Regions from separate parts of the Exiguobacterium sp. s11 genome, predicted to be linked through region 2. Evidence: riboswitches for the same ligand, from Rfam matches in the RefSeq annotation. Region 2 holds a riboswitch; each other region holds the start of a gene.
The links. A riboswitch is a leader RNA that binds a small molecule or an ion and turns the genes downstream of it on or off. The one in region 2 is predicted to bind lysine.
Positions count from the first base shown of each region.

Region 1: it holds a riboswitch for lysine, as region 2 does, so the genes downstream of both, KNQ12_RS12215 (amino acid permease) here and KNQ12_RS13440 (Na+/H+ antiporter NhaC family protein) in region 2, are expected to answer to the same signal.
Region 3: it holds a riboswitch for lysine, as region 2 does, so the genes downstream of both, KNQ12_RS15200 (aspartate kinase) here and KNQ12_RS13440 (Na+/H+ antiporter NhaC family protein) in region 2, are expected to answer to the same signal.

Region 1 is NZ_JACSNF010000003.1:237,056-242,668, reverse strand. It holds gene KNQ12_RS12230 (TetR/AcrR family transcriptional regulator) at 1-425, shown strand, start outside; gene KNQ12_RS12225 (diguanylate cyclase) at 469-1,560, opposite strand; gene KNQ12_RS12220 (MarR family winged helix-turn-helix transcriptional regulator) at 1,697-2,152, opposite strand; lysine riboswitch at 2,318-2,506, shown strand; gene KNQ12_RS12215 (amino acid permease) at 2,638-4,119, shown strand; gene KNQ12_RS12210 (hypothetical protein) at 4,200-4,382, shown strand; gene msrA (peptide-methionine (S)-S-oxide reductase MsrA) at 4,452-5,399, shown strand; gene KNQ12_RS12200 (DUF2252 domain-containing protein) at 5,468-5,613, shown strand, end outside.
Region 2 is NZ_JACSNF010000004.1:168,935-174,547, forward strand. It holds gene KNQ12_RS13420 (ABC transporter ATP-binding protein) at 1-601, opposite strand, end outside; gene KNQ12_RS13425 (SAM-dependent methyltransferase) at 614-1,273, opposite strand; gene KNQ12_RS13430 (heme oxygenase) at 1,363-1,683, shown strand; gene KNQ12_RS13435 (uracil-DNA glycosylase family protein) at 1,808-2,545, shown strand; lysine riboswitch at 2,638-2,816, shown strand; gene KNQ12_RS13440 (Na+/H+ antiporter NhaC family protein) at 2,927-4,510, shown strand; gene htpG (molecular chaperone HtpG) at 4,787-5,613, opposite strand, start outside.
Region 3 is NZ_JACSNF010000006.1:43,370-48,982, reverse strand. It holds gene dapB (4-hydroxy-tetrahydrodipicolinate reductase) at 1-437, opposite strand, end outside; gene dapA (4-hydroxy-tetrahydrodipicolinate synthase) at 434-1,315, opposite strand; gene KNQ12_RS15205 (aspartate-semialdehyde dehydrogenase) at 1,333-2,325, opposite strand; gene KNQ12_RS15200 (aspartate kinase) at 2,339-3,538, opposite strand; lysine riboswitch at 3,651-3,828, opposite strand; gene argH (argininosuccinate lyase) at 3,899-5,269, opposite strand; gene KNQ12_RS15190 (argininosuccinate synthase) at 5,266-5,613, opposite strand, start outside.

The sequences.
Region 1 (5,613 bases), on a different contig from region 2:
AAGTCGTTGAGGAGCAAATGAAAGCACTTGAACAAGCGATTCGGATCACGGGTACAGGAACTGTCTTTCCGACAGTCGAGCAGGTGAGTCGCTATTTTGCTCGTTTGTTCATTCATATCGAAGAAAATGAACTATTCTATCAGACGATGCTCGTTCAAGGACCGATCAAAACGTTCATCTCTCGTTTTCTCGATACATTGAAAGAGAATTATCGAATTGTGTTTCGACCGCAAATCACAGAAGAAGCTACGTTCGTCGATCGAGACTTATTATTGAACTATGTCATTGGTGGACAGTTAGGATTGTTGATTTCTTGGTTACGAAACGGTCGACCGTATTCATCAGAATACATGGCAGAACAATTAAGTCGGATGATCGTCTTTGGAACGGTTGAGAGTATCGGTTTTCCTAAAGAAACGGAATGAAGACGTAAAAAAAGACACTTCCCTGCGGAAGTGTCCAATCAGTTTAAGCTTGTCGGAATGCAAGTTCTTTCGTATAGATCGTACTCCGATTCCGTCCGCTTTCTTTTGAATAATACAACGCTTTATCTGCCTGTTGTAATGCTTCAAGTGACGTATGCGAACCACTGGAATGGGAAATCCCAAGTGAGATCGTAATTTGCAGATCAGGTACATCTGCTGTTGGGAACAGGTTACGTGCGACCGTCAACCGAGCTAGTTCTGCTATTTTTTGCGCTTCTTTCGCCGAAGTACTTGGTAAGATGATTAAAAATTCTTCACCACCGTACCGTCCGACGAGGTCGTCTGGACGGGTCAAGGAAGCGAGAGTCATGCCGAGTTGGCGTAACACATCATCGCCCGCATCATGACCATATGTATCATTGACATGCTTGAAGAAATCGATATCGATGAGTACAAGCGAATAGCCTTGGTCGGTCGAGCCGACAAGCGAAAGCGAGTCATCCAGGCGACGACGATTGGCGAGCCCTGTCAAAGCATCCGTCATGGCGAGTTTCTGCTGATACTGGATGTTTTCGAAGTGACGGCGTAATTCCGTCAGCAATCGAAAAGCGACAAAGCCAGCTAATAAATTAAAGAAGACGTACGCAATCGAGATTTTAAAGAATGTCGACCAGCTGTGCGTCAGGACGTAGATGGCGGGTAACGAATAGAGAATACCGACCAACACCATAAGCTGAAAATGACGCATCGAGACATGGACGAATCGACGAATGATCCCGATCGTCGTGATGAACAAGACGATGATCAACGTCGATAAATAAAATCCTTCCATTTGATCAACTGGTGTTAAAAAGTAACGTGTCCCGATGATCATTGCACCAGCAACGATGGCGCTTGGGAAACCACCGAACAGCATGGCAATCGCGACGGGAACGATACGTAAATCAACACGGGCGACATCGATTTGAATCCCATTGAACATCAATAAGACCGCAATCAAACCAGAGACTGCTCCGAGTATAAGTCGAATGCTCCATTTGGAGTTCAATGAAATACGCGGTTGATTCCGAAACGGTAAGAACAAGAGAGTAATCGTTGTAAACAGTAGACAAAAGTTAATGATGAATTGATTCATGATGGACAACAAATCCTCCCAGCTCCCCAACTAACAGATTTCCATATATATACTTCCAGTATACTCAACTAGATAACGGTTAGACAGGCATAAATGTTTAGATGAAAAATAAAAAACGGTAGAAAATCTACCGTTTTTAAGAAGATGAAGTAAGAGAATCCTCATCCATCGTCAGTAAAATTTTATCAAAGACACGAATCATCGTTTCCAGCTCTTCTTCCGTCAATGTACCGAAGCGATCTTGTAAATAGTTTTTCCGGACGATTTCGAGATCCCGAAATGCACGTTCTCCGTCATCCGTCAAAGCGAGGACGATTGAACGACGATCTTCCGTCGAGCGTGTCCGTGTGACATATCCTTGTTTATACAGCTTATCCGTCAAAGCAGTGACTTGACTCGTCGCGAGCTCAAATTGTTCCGCAAGAAGCGTCGGGCGCTGAGGACCATTTTCTGAAAGGCTTCGTAAGATGAAAAATTCACTCCGGGTCGCCGTTCCTTCAAATAGCCGGTTAAGTTCACGTCGCAGGGTACGAAGAATGACACGCATTTGTTCCTCGAGTCGATAAGTTAGCAAATCACGTTCCTGTGGCATGCAAGCAGCATCCTTTCTCTCAGTGGACTTCTACCATTTAGTGTACTAAACATATCGGATTTTTACCATCGACTACCCCAGATTCGAAAAAGGCAATTGACAATTTCGTGGCGTTTTGTGTAATATGGCGTAGTAATAACTAACTTAATTCAGTTCTCACTCAACCAGTGGGATGGAGGTTGCAGTTCTTAAGAGTACGGTTACGGATGTCGTCAAGCGACAGATGAGGTGACCTGAAAGGAAGAATTGCCGAAATCAATCATCGCTTTGAAGATGATCGATTGGGATTAGATCAAATAGGTCTAATACTGTCACAAGTCGGGTATCACCTACTTGTGGAGAGCTATCTTTCACGACGGTAGAATGAGGCGCATCCATTTTATTATGTTGCGTTCTCATCTTCCATCTGGAAGATGAGGGCGCTTTTTGTTTTTTCATTCAAAAAGTGTCCTCTCAAAAATTTATTAAAGAGAGAAGCGAACGAAATGAACAATCTAGATGTGAAACAAACAACAGATTCGACAGCAGAAGGATTAAAACGTGGATTACAAGCCCGTCATATGTCAATGATCGCCATCGGTGGAGCGATCGGAACAGGACTCTTCATTGCGTCCGGTGCTTCCGTCGCAGCAGCAGGACCAGGTGGTGCGCTCCTATCGTATGCAATCGTTGGTCTGATGGTTTACTTCCTAATGACAAGTCTTGGTGAAATGGCAGCGTACATGCCGGTCGCTGGATCCTTCTCGACATATGGAACAAAATTCGTCGATCCATCATTCGGCTTTGCACTCGGCTGGAACTACTGGTACAACTGGGCAGTCACGATCGCAGTTGAACTCGTCGCAGCACAAATCGTCATGACGTACTGGTTCCCGGATGTTCCTGGATTTTATTTCAGTGCCTTATTCCTCTTACTCATGATCGGCTTGAACTACTTCTCCGTTAAAGGATTCGGGGAAGCGGAGTATTGGTTTGCGATGATTAAAGTCGTTACCGTCATCGTCTTTTTAGTCGTCGGTGTTGCGATGATTTTCGGTGTCTTTACATCGGAGCCACCGGTTGGCTTTAAAAACTTTGCTCTTGGCGATGCACCGTTCGTCGGTGGGATTCCTGCCGTCATCGGAATCATTCTTGTTGCTGGATTCAGTTTCCAAGGAACGGAGCTCGTCGGGATTGCCGCGGGTGAGTCAGAAGACCCGAAAAAGAACGTTCCTAAAGCAGTCAAACAAGTTTTCTGGCGTATCTTACTTTTCTACGTCTTCGCGATTTTCGTCATCGGAATGCTCATTCCGTATACGAGTCCGAACTTGGTTTCGAATGACATTACGGACGTAGCGGTTAGTCCGTTTACGCTCGTCTTTGAAAAAGCAGGTCTTGCGTTCTCAGCAGCACTCATGAACGCCGTCATCTTGACGTCTGTTCTATCTGCCGGAAACTCAGGTATGTATGCTTCGACTCGGATGCTTTATACGCTTGCTCGCCAAGGAGATGCACCGAAGTTGTTTGCGAAAGTATCGAAAAACGGTGTACCGCGTAACGCTTTGCTCGCAACAGGAGCAATCGGTGCACTCTGTTTCTTGACGTCAATGTTTGGTGGACAAGTCTACTTGTGGTTACTCAATGCTTCCGGTATGACAGGATTCATCGCATGGCTCGGGATTGCAATCAGTCACTATCGTTTCCGTAAAGGATTCCTTGCACAAGGTCACTCGTTGAAAGACTTACCATATGTGGCACCAGCGTTCCCATTCGGTCCGCTGTTCGCATTCGGTCTTTGTTTCCTCGTCATCGTCGGTCAAAACTATGCCGCATTCCTCGCGGATCAAATTGATTGGGTCGGAATTGCCGCAACGTATGTTGGTATTCCATTATTCCTCGCCTTCTGGTTGGGACATAAATTCAAAAACCGGACGTCAATCGTTCGTTATGACGAGATGGACTTCCCAGAACATCCACGTCAATCGTAATCAACTAGCCACCTTCAAATGAAGGTGGCTTTTTAGATGTCGCTTCAAGTAAGATGAAAGAAAAACAGGGGGCGATCTTTATGAATTACTGGTACCACTTTAAGCGTGCCTTCTTACCGATCGCATTATTGCTTGTGACGCTTGCCTTATACCAAATGATCTATCGTTTGAATAACATCTGGTATTCGCTTGGAGGACTTCTTCTTGTCTTTGCGGCGATCTACTTCGTCATGCGTCGTCTAAAAGCGAACCCGGAGGATTGAATGAGCAGGAAAGTCGAGTCCATTCTCTGAACGAGGTAAAATAGTCATATACAGAGGAGGGGAAGATAGATGGCAAAAGCAATATTTGCAGGTGGTTGTTTCTGGTGCATGGTCAAGCCATTCCATAAATATGATGGGGTAGAGCAGGTCATTTCAGGATATACCGGTGGTCATACAGAGAACCCGACTTATAAAGAGGTCTGTTCGGAAACGACAGGTCACTTGGAGGCGGTTGAAGTCACGTACGATCCGTCCGTCATTACGTACGAAGAATTACTCGAGATTTTCTGGCGTCAAATCGATCCGACAGACGGTGGTGGTCAGTTCAACGACCGTGGTGAATCGTATCAGCCGGCTATCTTTTATGTCGATGAAGCACAGCGTGAAACGGCGGAACGTTCGAAAGCAGCGCTTGACGCATCAGGACGTTTCTCGCGTCCGGTCGCGGTAGAGATTCGTCCAGAAAAGCCGTTTTGGCCAGCAGAAGAATATCACCAAGATTATTATAAAAAGAATCCGTTCCGTTATCAGATGTATAGTGTCGGCTCAGGTCGCGCGAAATTCATCAAAGAAGCGTGGAAGGACCACGGTAAGGAAAAAGAACTGAAAGAGCGTCTGACACCAATTCAGTATAAAGTCACACAAGAGAACGGGACAGAACCCGCTTTCCGTAACGAATACTGGGATGAAGAACGTCCAGGACTGTACGTCGATATCGTTGACGGCACACCACTCTTCACATCGAAAGATAAGTTCCAGTCAAACTGTGGTTGGCCAAGCTTCGCTAAACCCATCTCAGAAGACAAGATGGAAGTCGAACTCGATACGAGTCACGGGATGACGCGGACGGAAGTGCGTTCTGCGAATGCGGATAGTCACCTCGGTCATATCTTCGATGATGGTCCGACAGAACTTGGTGGTCTTCGCTATTGTATCAACTCAGCAGCATTACGATTTATTCCGCTTGAAGAGCTTGATTCGGCAGGATATGGGGAATATAAAAAACATTTCGAGTAACACGTAAGGAGCAGTCAAACGATTTCGTTTTGACTGCTCTTTTTTTCAAATGGAAGGGAGAGAATCGAATGTTTCGACCCGTATATGAAGAGATTCGACAAATGACGATTGCGAAAGTGCTTGATTTCTACGATCACGAAATCCGTCAGCTCGATGAGCAAGCACGTCAGGAAAAGTACGACAAGATGAGCTTGAGTCCGTTTCGCTTTTTCCG
Region 2 (5,613 bases):
CTTTGATTAAAGCCGCTCGATCGCACGATTTTTCCATCTCCGGAAAGTGATGTGAACTCATCAGAATCGCTTTTCCAGCATGCTTCTCCTGTTCAATCCACTCTAAAAAACGCTCTTGCATCAAAGGATCGAGTCCACTGGTCGGCTCATCAAGTAGATAGACGGGTGCATCCTTCATGAAGCAACCGACAAGTGCCAATTTTTGTTTCATCCCTTTTGACATCTTGCGGATTTTCGTCTTCGTCTCAAAAGGAAATCGTTTCAACAACAGTTGTCGCCGTGCCGGATCGCTACCGTGTAGTCGTTGCATCAAATCCAGCATGTCTGCTCCCGTCATGTCTCCAGGTAAACTAATCTCCCCCGGCAAATAACCGACCAATTTCTTCACTTCTTTACTTTGCTTCCAGCAATCAAAACCACCGATCGTCGCCTTTCCACCATCCGCAGCCAATAGTCCCATCAAATGTCGGAGTGTCGTTGATTTTCCAGATCCATTTGGTCCGATGAAACCGAATATCGTACCCGGATCAACTGTAAAACTGACATCGAATATTCCACGCCCCGGTGCAAACTCTTTCGTGACATGCTCTAAACGGATCATCATCCGACCTCCTTATCTTTTATTTCTTTCCTCACTGTATTCATACCCGTTTTGAAGCAGTTTGTTCGGATCAAAGCGATAGATGACGAACCGCTCGTCATGATTTTTTTCATAGAGGTCTCGTAATCGAATCTCATCGACTTGCTCGAATACGGTATGACGCTCCAAGTACTCCCGGTATTCATCGGTCGGGTAATACAAGATGAGATCAACCGAACGCGGGGAACGTTCGACCGAACTTAAAATGTGATCGATCACTTTCATGAAAATTTGTGAAGAGAATGGATTGAAGAAATAAAACTTATTCGTCTCATCCGGAATGGCATACTGCTCGGCATACGTCTGTTCAAATCGCAAACTTCCGGAACGCCGCTTCCGTCGACTTTGGTAGTTCGCCATATTCCGGAGTGCGTCCTCGTAAAATTGTCCGTTCATCTCGATTCCGATGACGGAACAATCGAATCGGTCGTGTAAGTAAAAGTTCAAACGCCCTTTCCCACACCCGAAATCAATGACCGTGTCCTGTTTTTGAAACAAATACGTTTCGCATAATTCGTCTAGTGCCGCATAAGGCGTTGGTTCATAGCGATTGTAGTGACTAAACACACCATAGAGGTGTTGCATCTCAATGGTCTCGATTCGTAATCGTTGATCGTATTCCTGTTCATTCATTGTCGTTTGTTCCTTCTTTCCGGCATTCTTGCCTTCATCGTACTATACTGAAGAAGTACGTTACTCGTTTTTTGAAAGGGGATTTTATGATGATCGTCGTTACGAACCGGATTAAAGTCAAAAAAGGGATGGCTGCAGCTCTCGCTCCTCGTTTTACGCGTCCAAGTGGACTTGATACGATGGACGGATTCATCCGCGTCGAGGTCTTATTGACGCAAAACATCGAAGAACATGATGAAATGAACGTCAACATGTACTGGGAAGACATGAAGAGTTTTCAAGCATGGCGTGAGAGTGACGATTTCAAAGCGTCACATAGTCGACCTGCGAGTAGTGAGGCAGGAGAATCGCCAATGCTCGGCAGCGAGATTCTGACATATGAAGTTGCTTCGGTCAAAGAACGCGCATGATGCACGAAAAGGACTCGTCTCGAGTCCTTTTTTATATACCTATACACAAATAGTGAAAGGGTTTAATTGTCTCAAATGGTATTATTTGTTATTATAGTGCCAATACAGAGAGAGAGGGTTCTTCATGAATTCATTAACTATATTTGAACAAGCCATTCGTAGCTTACCTGATGATCGTACGTTACGACGTGATGAATTATGGACGGACGATTTTTTATTGCAACAGGAGAACGAGCTGACCGTCTATTACTCTCCGATTGGCGAATATGTCAATACTGAAGCAAAAGTCGTCATCATCGGGATCACACCAGGTTTTGAACAGATGCGAATCGCTTTCGAAGAAGCAACGGATGCCCTCCATCATGGGGCTTCACTAGAAGGGACGGCACGCATCGTCAAATATGCAGCCAGTTTTGCCGGAACGATGCGACGTAACCTCGTCCAGATGCTTGATACACTCGAGCTTCCAGCATTGCTCGGAATTGAGACGGCTACTAGCTTATTCCATCAACATCAGAAATTATTGCATCCAACATCACTGTTAAAGCAACCCGTCTTTTATCGCGAAAAGAATTACTCGGGTCATCAACCGAAAATTAGTCGTAGTTCTTTATTGAGGCACTACGCGGAAGAACACTTCGTCGCTGAGATCAATCAGTTACAAAAACCAGCGTTATTAATTCCACTCGGTCGGGTCGTCGAGACGCAAGTCCGTGGATTGATTCAGGATGGACGAATCGAACAACATCAGCTTCTTTCCAACTTCCCCCATCCATCTGGCGCGAACGGTCATCGAAAAAAACAATTCGAAGAAAACCAAGCCTATTTGATGAAACAGCTCATTCAACATTTTGCCGAATGAGCAACTTTGTCTTAAATTATCAGAATATATGGTTGAATCTTTTTTGAAATACGTGATAAAGTGTCCATAAGAACAGAATATGACTATTCTATCGATGAGGTAGAGGCGCGATTTCAATCAGTACTTGGTCCGAGGATGACAACGAAGACGACTACAGGAAAGGTGACATCGCCGAAATGACAGTATGCGTCGAGCATACCGTCGTTGGTCGATTCGGGAAATACCCGATCGATTGCCATACATAACAGTTGTATGGAGCGCTCCAATTCGGCTAAGAAAGACGCATCCAGCGAGGGTGTCGGCTTTGTTGCCGGTGCCCTTGCTTTTTTTGTGCCGCGGGGTCTCATCTTTAAGCCATTTTTAAAGAGGAGGATATTTTTCATGGTCAACTATTCAGATTCCATTATTGCCCTTGTACCTGCTTTACTAGCTATCTTATTAGCCATCTTTACCCGAAAGGTCGTTCTTTCGTTAGGTGTCGGCATTCTCGTCGGTGCCCTGTTACTTCACCGTTTTAACCCGATCGATACGGTAACCTATCTCGGCAAGAATATCTTTAGCCTCTTTTGGGCGGATGGTGCCTTGAACGAGTGGAACGTTTTATTACTTGTTTTCTTGTTATTGCTCGGTGTCCTTTCCACATTAATTCAAACATCTGGTGGCGCTCGCGCCTTCGGTGAATGGGCTTCTACACACGTCAAGACAGCGCGTGGTGCACGCTTAGTCGCCTTCGGTCTCGGTATCTTGATTTTCATCGATGATTACTTCAACAGTCTCGCTGTCGGCAATGTCAGTCGTCCGCTAACGGATCGCCGTGGTGTCTCACGTGCGAAGCTTGCCTATTTGATTGACTCAACAGCTGCGCCTGTTTGTGTCATCAGTCCGCTTTCGAGTTGGGGCGCATTCATCATTTCCATCATCGCCGGTATCTTAACGACGCACTCGATTACGGATTACTCAGCGTTTAGTGCTTTCATGATGATCGTTCCAATGAACTTCTATGCGATTTTCGCGTTACTTTTAACACTTTACATCGCTTACTCTGGCGTCTCTGTCGGACCGATGAAACAGCATGAACGCCGCGCTGCGAATGGTGAACTTTTTGATGCGTCAAAAGGAACACCGATGGGGATGGCAAAAGAGGTCAACGAACATACGAACGGAAAAGTCCGGGATCTCGTCGTTCCGATCGTCGTTCTCGTCATTGCTACGATCAGTGCGTTACTCGGGACAGGTGCTCAGGCACTTGCAGCCGACAACCGTCCGTTTACTTTAATTGGAGCATTTGAGGCAACAGACGTCACACGCTCACTTGTCGCAGGTGTCGTCATCAGTTTAATCGTCGCTTTCTTGATGCTGATCGGACGAAAAATTCCGGGTCGCGATTACCGTGCAAGCATCGTCGCTGGTATGCGTTCGATGTGGCCAGCAGTCGTGATTCTATTATTTGCTTGGACGATCATCGCTGTTATTGGTGATATGAAAACAGGCGATTATCTCGCAAGCTTCATCAGCAACTCGATTTCTGCTTCGTACTTGCCGTTCTTATTATTCTTGATTGCCTGCTTGATGGCATTCTCGACAGGAACAAGTTGGGGCACATTCGGGATCATGTTGCCAATCGGTGCGGATCTCGTCATGGCTGTCGATGCCTCACTCTTATTACCGACGCTTGCTGCTGTTCTTGCTGGATCTGTCTTCGGTGACCATTGTTCACCGATTTCCGATACGACGATCCTCAGTTCGACAGGGGCTGGATCCCATCATATCGATCACGTTACGACACAGTTACCGTATGCGCTAGTCGGTGCCGTCACTGCGGCAGTAGGTTATTTAGTCATCGGTTTCACGGAGTCTTCGGTCTTCGGTTTCATCGGAGCTCTTGTCACATTCGTACTCTTCGTCGTCGTCTTGAACGTTCTCTCGAAAAAAGGCGAAACTGCTTCGGATTTACAAACGGATTGATGAAATGAAAAAGGGACTGACTCAAAAAAGAATGACGCGTCTTTTCACGCCCTTTCCTCAGGCGAGACACAAGCCTGTTTTCCTGCTTAAATGAAGCAGGAAAACGGGTCTCGTTCGTCTCTGACAGCGCATAAATGCGCTTTTCCTGTAGGAGTGGCGTGTGACGCGCCATTCTTTTTGTTACGAGATAAGGGTGGCAGATCATCATTCTGCCACCCTTATCTTTGTAGAGACCAACTTTGAGTCAGCCCCTTTTTTTCGACTTCATGTCATGTCTTATACCATAAGTTCACACACATCATTCGCGAACGCTACCGGATCCTCGAGTGGAAGCCCTTCGACAAGTAATGCTTGTTGATACATCAGTTTGGTATAGCGCTCGAATTTTGAACGATCGTTTTGATACGCCGTTTCAAGAGACTCGAACACTGCGTGTGACGGATTCAATTCAAGAATCTTGACCGCTTCTACCCCTTCATTATTCGGCATCGCCTTCAGAATTTTCTCCATCTCGATCGAGACAGCGCCGTCCGTCGCAAAGCAGACAGGATGCGATTTTAGACGTGTTGAGGCTTTGACTTCCTTGACTTGCCCACTTAGCACTTCCTGCATGGCTTGGAACATCTCTGCTTGTGCGTCCGTCGTCTCCGCTTCCTCCGCTTCAATCCCTAAATCGCTGCTCGTGACCGACTTGAACGTCTTCTCGTTGTACGTCACGAGCATCTGGATCGCGAACTCATCGATCTCTTCCGTGAAGTACAAGATATCATACCCTTTATCATGGACGAGCTCGGATTGTGGTAATTTATCCAGACGATTCGTACTCTCACCAGCGGCGTAGTAAATATGTGCCTGATCTTCCGGCATCGCTGCGACGTATTCTGCGAGTGTGATCAACTTCTTTTCCTTCGCCGAGTAGAAGAGGACCAGATCCTGCACCTGTTCTTTATGCATGCCATAATCATTATACATACCGAACTTCAGCTGGCGTCCGAACGCTTGATAGAATGTTTCGTACTTCGTGCGATCCTCGCGCAGGAGGGCTTCGAGTTGTGTCTTGATCTTACTTTGGATATTTTTCGCGATCAATTTCAATTGACGAT
Region 3 (5,613 bases), on a different contig from region 2:
GCCGTTCCGCTTGGCGCATCGACTTTTTGGTTATGATGTTTCTCGAGCAATTCGATGTCATACGCTCCTGCTAGTGGCACAAGTGTCTTCAGCAGTTGCTGCACCATCGCGATGCCGTACGACATGTTGTACGACTGGAAAATTGGAATTTCTTTTGCGGCGTCCTTGATCGATGCCAGTTCCGCCTCCGAAAAACCAGTCGTCGCGATGACGAGTGGTGTTTTTGTCGCCAGCCCATATGCGAGCAGATCCGGTAGCAAACTCGGATGCGAGAAGTCGATGATCGCATCGACCGTTTCTGACATCTCCGTTAGCTCGGCATATGAAGCGATCGTATCGGATGACTTCGTCCGGTCAACGATCGCTACGACACTTTGTGGTGCGAGTTCGACGACGTATTGTCCTGTCGCCCCATAACCGTGTAACGCGAGTTTCATCGAACCACCCCTTTGTAAGCCCGCATCGTTTCGAGTAAGTGGGCGTGCCCCGCTTCCGATTGACGGACGAGCGGCAAGCGTGGCGCACCGACAGCAAAGCCGAGTTCTTCAAGCGATGCTTTAACTGGAATCGGATTGACATCACTGAACAAGGCACCGATGACCGGTAACAAGTCTGCCTGAATCCGGCGTGCCGTGACGAGATCTTGCGCTAGTAACGTCTCAGCAAGTGCTTGTGTCTCTGCTGGGTACGGGTTCGAAAGAACTGAGATGACGCCTTGTGCGCCCCATGCCATGTACGGCAGGATTTGATCATCATTTCCACAGAAGACCGCGAAGTCTTCCGGAATCGCCGCCATCAGTTCACCCATGAAGCTGACATCTCCACTCGCTTCCTTAAAGGCTTGGATTCGTGGATGACGTGCTAACGTCACTGCTGTTTCGACTGCGATTGCAACTCCTGTCCGCGACGGAACGTTGTACAGCATGATTGGTAATTCGGTTGCATCAGCGACCGCCGTGAAATGTGCGACGAGACCCGCTTGCGATGTTTTATTGTAGTACGGTGTGACGAGCATCGCTGCGTCCGCACCGAGGCGCTCTGCGAGTAACGTCTTCTCGATTGTTGCTGCCGTGTTGTTCGAACCCGTTCCGGCAATGACTGGTACTCGTCCTGCCGTGATTTGAACGGCAGTCGTCAGTAGTTGTTCGAATTCCGTGTTCGTCAGTGTCGATCCTTCTCCTGTCGTTCCTCCGACGACAAGCGCCTGAATTCCTGCTGCGAGTTGTTGCTCGATCAAGCGTTCGAATACGTGTAGATCCAACTCGCCTGCTTCATTAAATGGTGTGACGAGCGCTGTACCTGCTCCTTTGAACATGAAGAACTCCTCCTTTTTTATGAATGAATCGACTGTTCGATGGCTTGGCGTGCGACTTGTACGGCATTCGAGGCGGCACCTTTTCGAATGTTGTCGGCTACACACCAGAGATGGAACGTATTCGCGAGACTATCATCTTGTCGAATTCGTCCGACATAGACATCGTCCGTCCCACTCGCGTCAAGCGGCATCGGATAACGCGTATTCGCGACATCATCGATGAGGACGACGCCCGGTGCGTTTTCAAGTGCTTCACGGATCGCTTCGACCGTCGTCGGTTGTGTAAACGTGACGTTGATTGCAACCGAGTGAGAATTCGTGACTGGAACCCGGACACATGTCGCACTGACAGGTAATGCTGGAAGATTGAAGATTTTCCGTGTTTCATCAATCATCTTCTGCTCTTCTTTCGTATAGCCGTTCTCAAGGAATACATCGATATGCGGCAAGATGTTATCGTGAATCGGATGCGGATAATTGACGGGCTCTTCTCCGCGTGCTCCACGTGCCAGATCCTCGATTCCTTTTTGACCAGAACCAGATACGGCCTGATACGTCGTATAGTTGATCCGTTCGAATCCCAGTGACTGGAGCGGTGCTAAAGCGACGACGGATTGAATCGTCGAACAGTTCGGATTTGCGATCAAGCGGTCCGTCGCTTGAATCGCTTGCGGATTGACTTCTGGCACGACGAGCGGAATCGTCTCCTGCATCCGGAAAGCACTTGAATTATCAACGACGAGTGTTCCGTTTTCAGCTAGTAACGGGGCATATTGCTCACTGATCGTTCCGCCTGCTGCGAACAACGCGACATCGATCCCGTCTTCTGTGATATTTGGCGTCAGCGCTTGGATCGTAATATCTTCTCCCTTGAACTGTACCGTGTTCCCTGCTGAACGAGCAGAAGCGTAAGCGGACAGGCGGCTGACCGGGAAGTCCAGTTCTGCTAGGACTTGTAACATTTTTTGACCGACGGCGCCGGTTGCTCCAATGACGGCTACATGATACATCCTGTTTTCCTCCTTATAACTCGAACGCGTTTGCAATCGCTGCAACCGTCCGTTCAATGTCTGCTTGTGCAATCGTGTACGAGATGCTGATTTCTGATGTCGTGACTTGATAGAACGGGATGTTCTCCGCTCGGAAGATTGCGAACAACTTCGAAGCGACACCTGTTGCATCCCGCATCCCGATTCCGACGACAGATAATTTTGCGTGTTGATTATGGCGATCGACCTTGACTGTCGTGAAGCGATCCATGATGTCTTTCAATGCTTCATCGAGGAACTCTTCCTCATCGAGTGGACATGAGAACGATAAGAAAATGTCACTGTCGAACGTCGTTTGACTGATCATGTCGATGTTGACGTGGCGATTGGATAACAGTTCGAAGATATCGGCTACTGCTGCATTCGTTTGCGGTACGTGTTTGATTGATACCGTCAAGACGTTCTTCGTCACACTGACACTCGTCACCGCTTTTTGTTCCATTGTTTCCGTCGCTTCCATGATCCATGTTCCCCTTTTCGATTCAAGTGTTTTCCCGACGAAGATGTGTACGCCGTATTTTTTTCCTAGTTCGACACTTCGCATTTCCATGACCTTCGACCCGAGGGCGCTCATTTCCATCATCTCATCATACGAGATATGTGGAATCGGTTGAGCGGCGGCATGGATTCGCGGATCAGCTGTATAGACACCGTCGACATCGGTATAGATTTCGCACCGTTTATCAAGGACTGCCGCAAGGGCAACTGCCGTTGTATCCGACCCACCCCGTCCAAGCGTCGTGACATCACCGAGTTCGTTGACACCTTGGAATCCGGCGACGATGACGACATCGTACGTTTCGAGTTTTTGTCGTAACAGATCTCCATCGATCTGTTTGATCTTACTTTTCGTATGCACGCCCATCGTGCTGATTCCTGCTTGAGCGCCTGTTTGCGATAACGCTTTGACACCGAGCGAGTTGAGGGCGATGCTGAGTAATGAAATCGTCTGTTCTTCTCCGATGGCAAGCAGTCGATCGAGTTCTCTTCGCTCGGGGCGATCCGTGATGGCTTGCGCCTGAGCGATCAAAGAATCTGTCATCTTGCCCATCGCCGAAACGACGACGACGAGTTTTTCACCTTCGGCTGCGCGACTCTTCAAATAATTCGCAATAGACTGAATCTGTTCGACAGTCGCAACCGAGCTTCCACCAAATTTAAGTACAGTTGTCACAATCCTATCTCCTTTGTCCCGATACAGAAAAAAACGACGGGCCGGTAGGAGCGTTCCTACGGCCCGTCGTTATCACGATCGGACAAACGAAGACAAAGTCATTCGTTCTTTTACGTAAGATAGCGCTCCGAAACATCGGTTTCGGCAGTACAACGGATCTTAACCGTTGTACCAGCAAACAAGAAGAAGCATCTTCTCGTTCACTTCGGCGGACTTCCCCTTTCACATCATTCGGCATGCTTGCCTTCAAGAATGATGCTACTCATGTCATCCGCGCCTCTATCTGTCGGTTGTTAGTTACAGTTATAGCAGACATCTTTTGTTAAATCCAGTCATTTGACTGTTTTTTTTCAAAATTCGTCAATTCGCAAGATGCTGTTTCGCGAGTTCGAGTTGCTCCGACACGGCAGCAAACCCTGTCCCGCCGTAGCTAGTCCGGCGTGCTACTGCTTGAACCGGATCGAGGAGCGGATAGACGTCTTCCGTGATATCAGGATGGAACGTTTGATACGTCTCGAGGTTCAAATCCTTCAGGAAACAACCGTTCTGCACACAGTAAAGGACGGCTTTGCCGACGATTTCATGCGCTTCCCGGAACGGTATGCCTTTCGTTACAAGGTAGTCGGCGAGTTCCGTTGCATTCGAGAAGTCTTGCATTGTCGCCTTCTTGAGCGCTTCGGTCTTAAACGTCGCAGATTCAATCATTCCGGTGAAGATTTGAACGGATTGGAGAACGGTATCTGCTGTATCGAAGACCCCTTCCTTATCCTCTTGCATGTCTTTGTTGTAAGCGAGTGGTAATGCCTTCATCGTCGTCAAGAAGCCCATCAGATTGCCGTAGACGCGCCCCGTTTTCCCACGAATCAATTCAGCGAAATCAGGATTTTTCTTCTGTGGCATCATGCTCGACCCTGTCGAGAAAGCATCAGACAACTCGATGAAGCCAAATTCTTGCGATGCCCAGATGATGATTTCTTCACAAAAACGCGAGAGATGCATCATGACGGTCGAGGCGATCCCGAGGTATTCGATGACGAAATCGCGGTCGGAGACAGCGTCGAGACTGTTCGGATAGATTGACTCAAAACCGAGCAACTCGGCAGAACGAAAACGATCGATTGGGAATGTCGTCCCCGCGAGCGCGCCTGCCCCGAGCGGTGATTTCCGGATCCGCTTTTGATTATCCGTCAACCGTTCGACATCACGTTCGAACATCCAGAAATAAGCGAGCAAATGATGCGCAAGCGAGATCGGTTGTGCCCGTTGCAAATGCGTATACCCTGGCATGACCGTCTCGATATGTTGCTCCGCTTGTTCCGTGATGACCGATTGGAGCTCGCGTAATGCCGTCGTCAACGCTTCAACATGTTGTTCCATCCATAGATGTAAATCCGTTGCGACCTGATCGTTTCGGCTCCGTGCCGTATGCAGTTTTCCTGCAACCGGACCAATCTGTTCCGTCAATAAACGCTCGAGATTCATGTGAATGTCTTCATCTGCTAGCGTATACACATGATCCGCTAACGTCGTTTCCAGTTGCTTCAGTCCTTGCTCGATTTGTGTCCACTCGTCTTGAGCGAGGATCCCTTGTTCAAATAGCATCTGCGCGTGTGCGAGACTGCCTTTTAAATCGACGCTCGCTAATTTTTGATCGAACGTGATCGATGCTCCGAAGGCTTCCGCTTGAGCGGAAGCACTTTCCGTAAAACGTCCACCCCAGAGTTTGGTCATTTCGTTACACCCGCCTGACGATGTACGCTCGCATGCGTCGAAACGGCAAGTCCGTGTAATTTGATGAAGCCTTTTGCTGCTTCATGATCGAACGCGTCTTCTTTCGTATACGTCGCAAGTTTCTCATCGTAGAGTGAGACAGCGGACTGACGACCTGTCACGGTTGCGTTTCCTTTGAACAGTTTAACGCGAACTTCTCCTGTGACGTCCTGTTGTGTCGCCGTCAGGAATGCTTTCAAGCCTTTCGTCAATGGTGCATGGAAGAGACCGTTATAGATCGTTTCTGCGTATTGTTTGCTGAGTAGTGGTTTGAAATGCGCGACGTCCTTCGTCAATGTAATCGT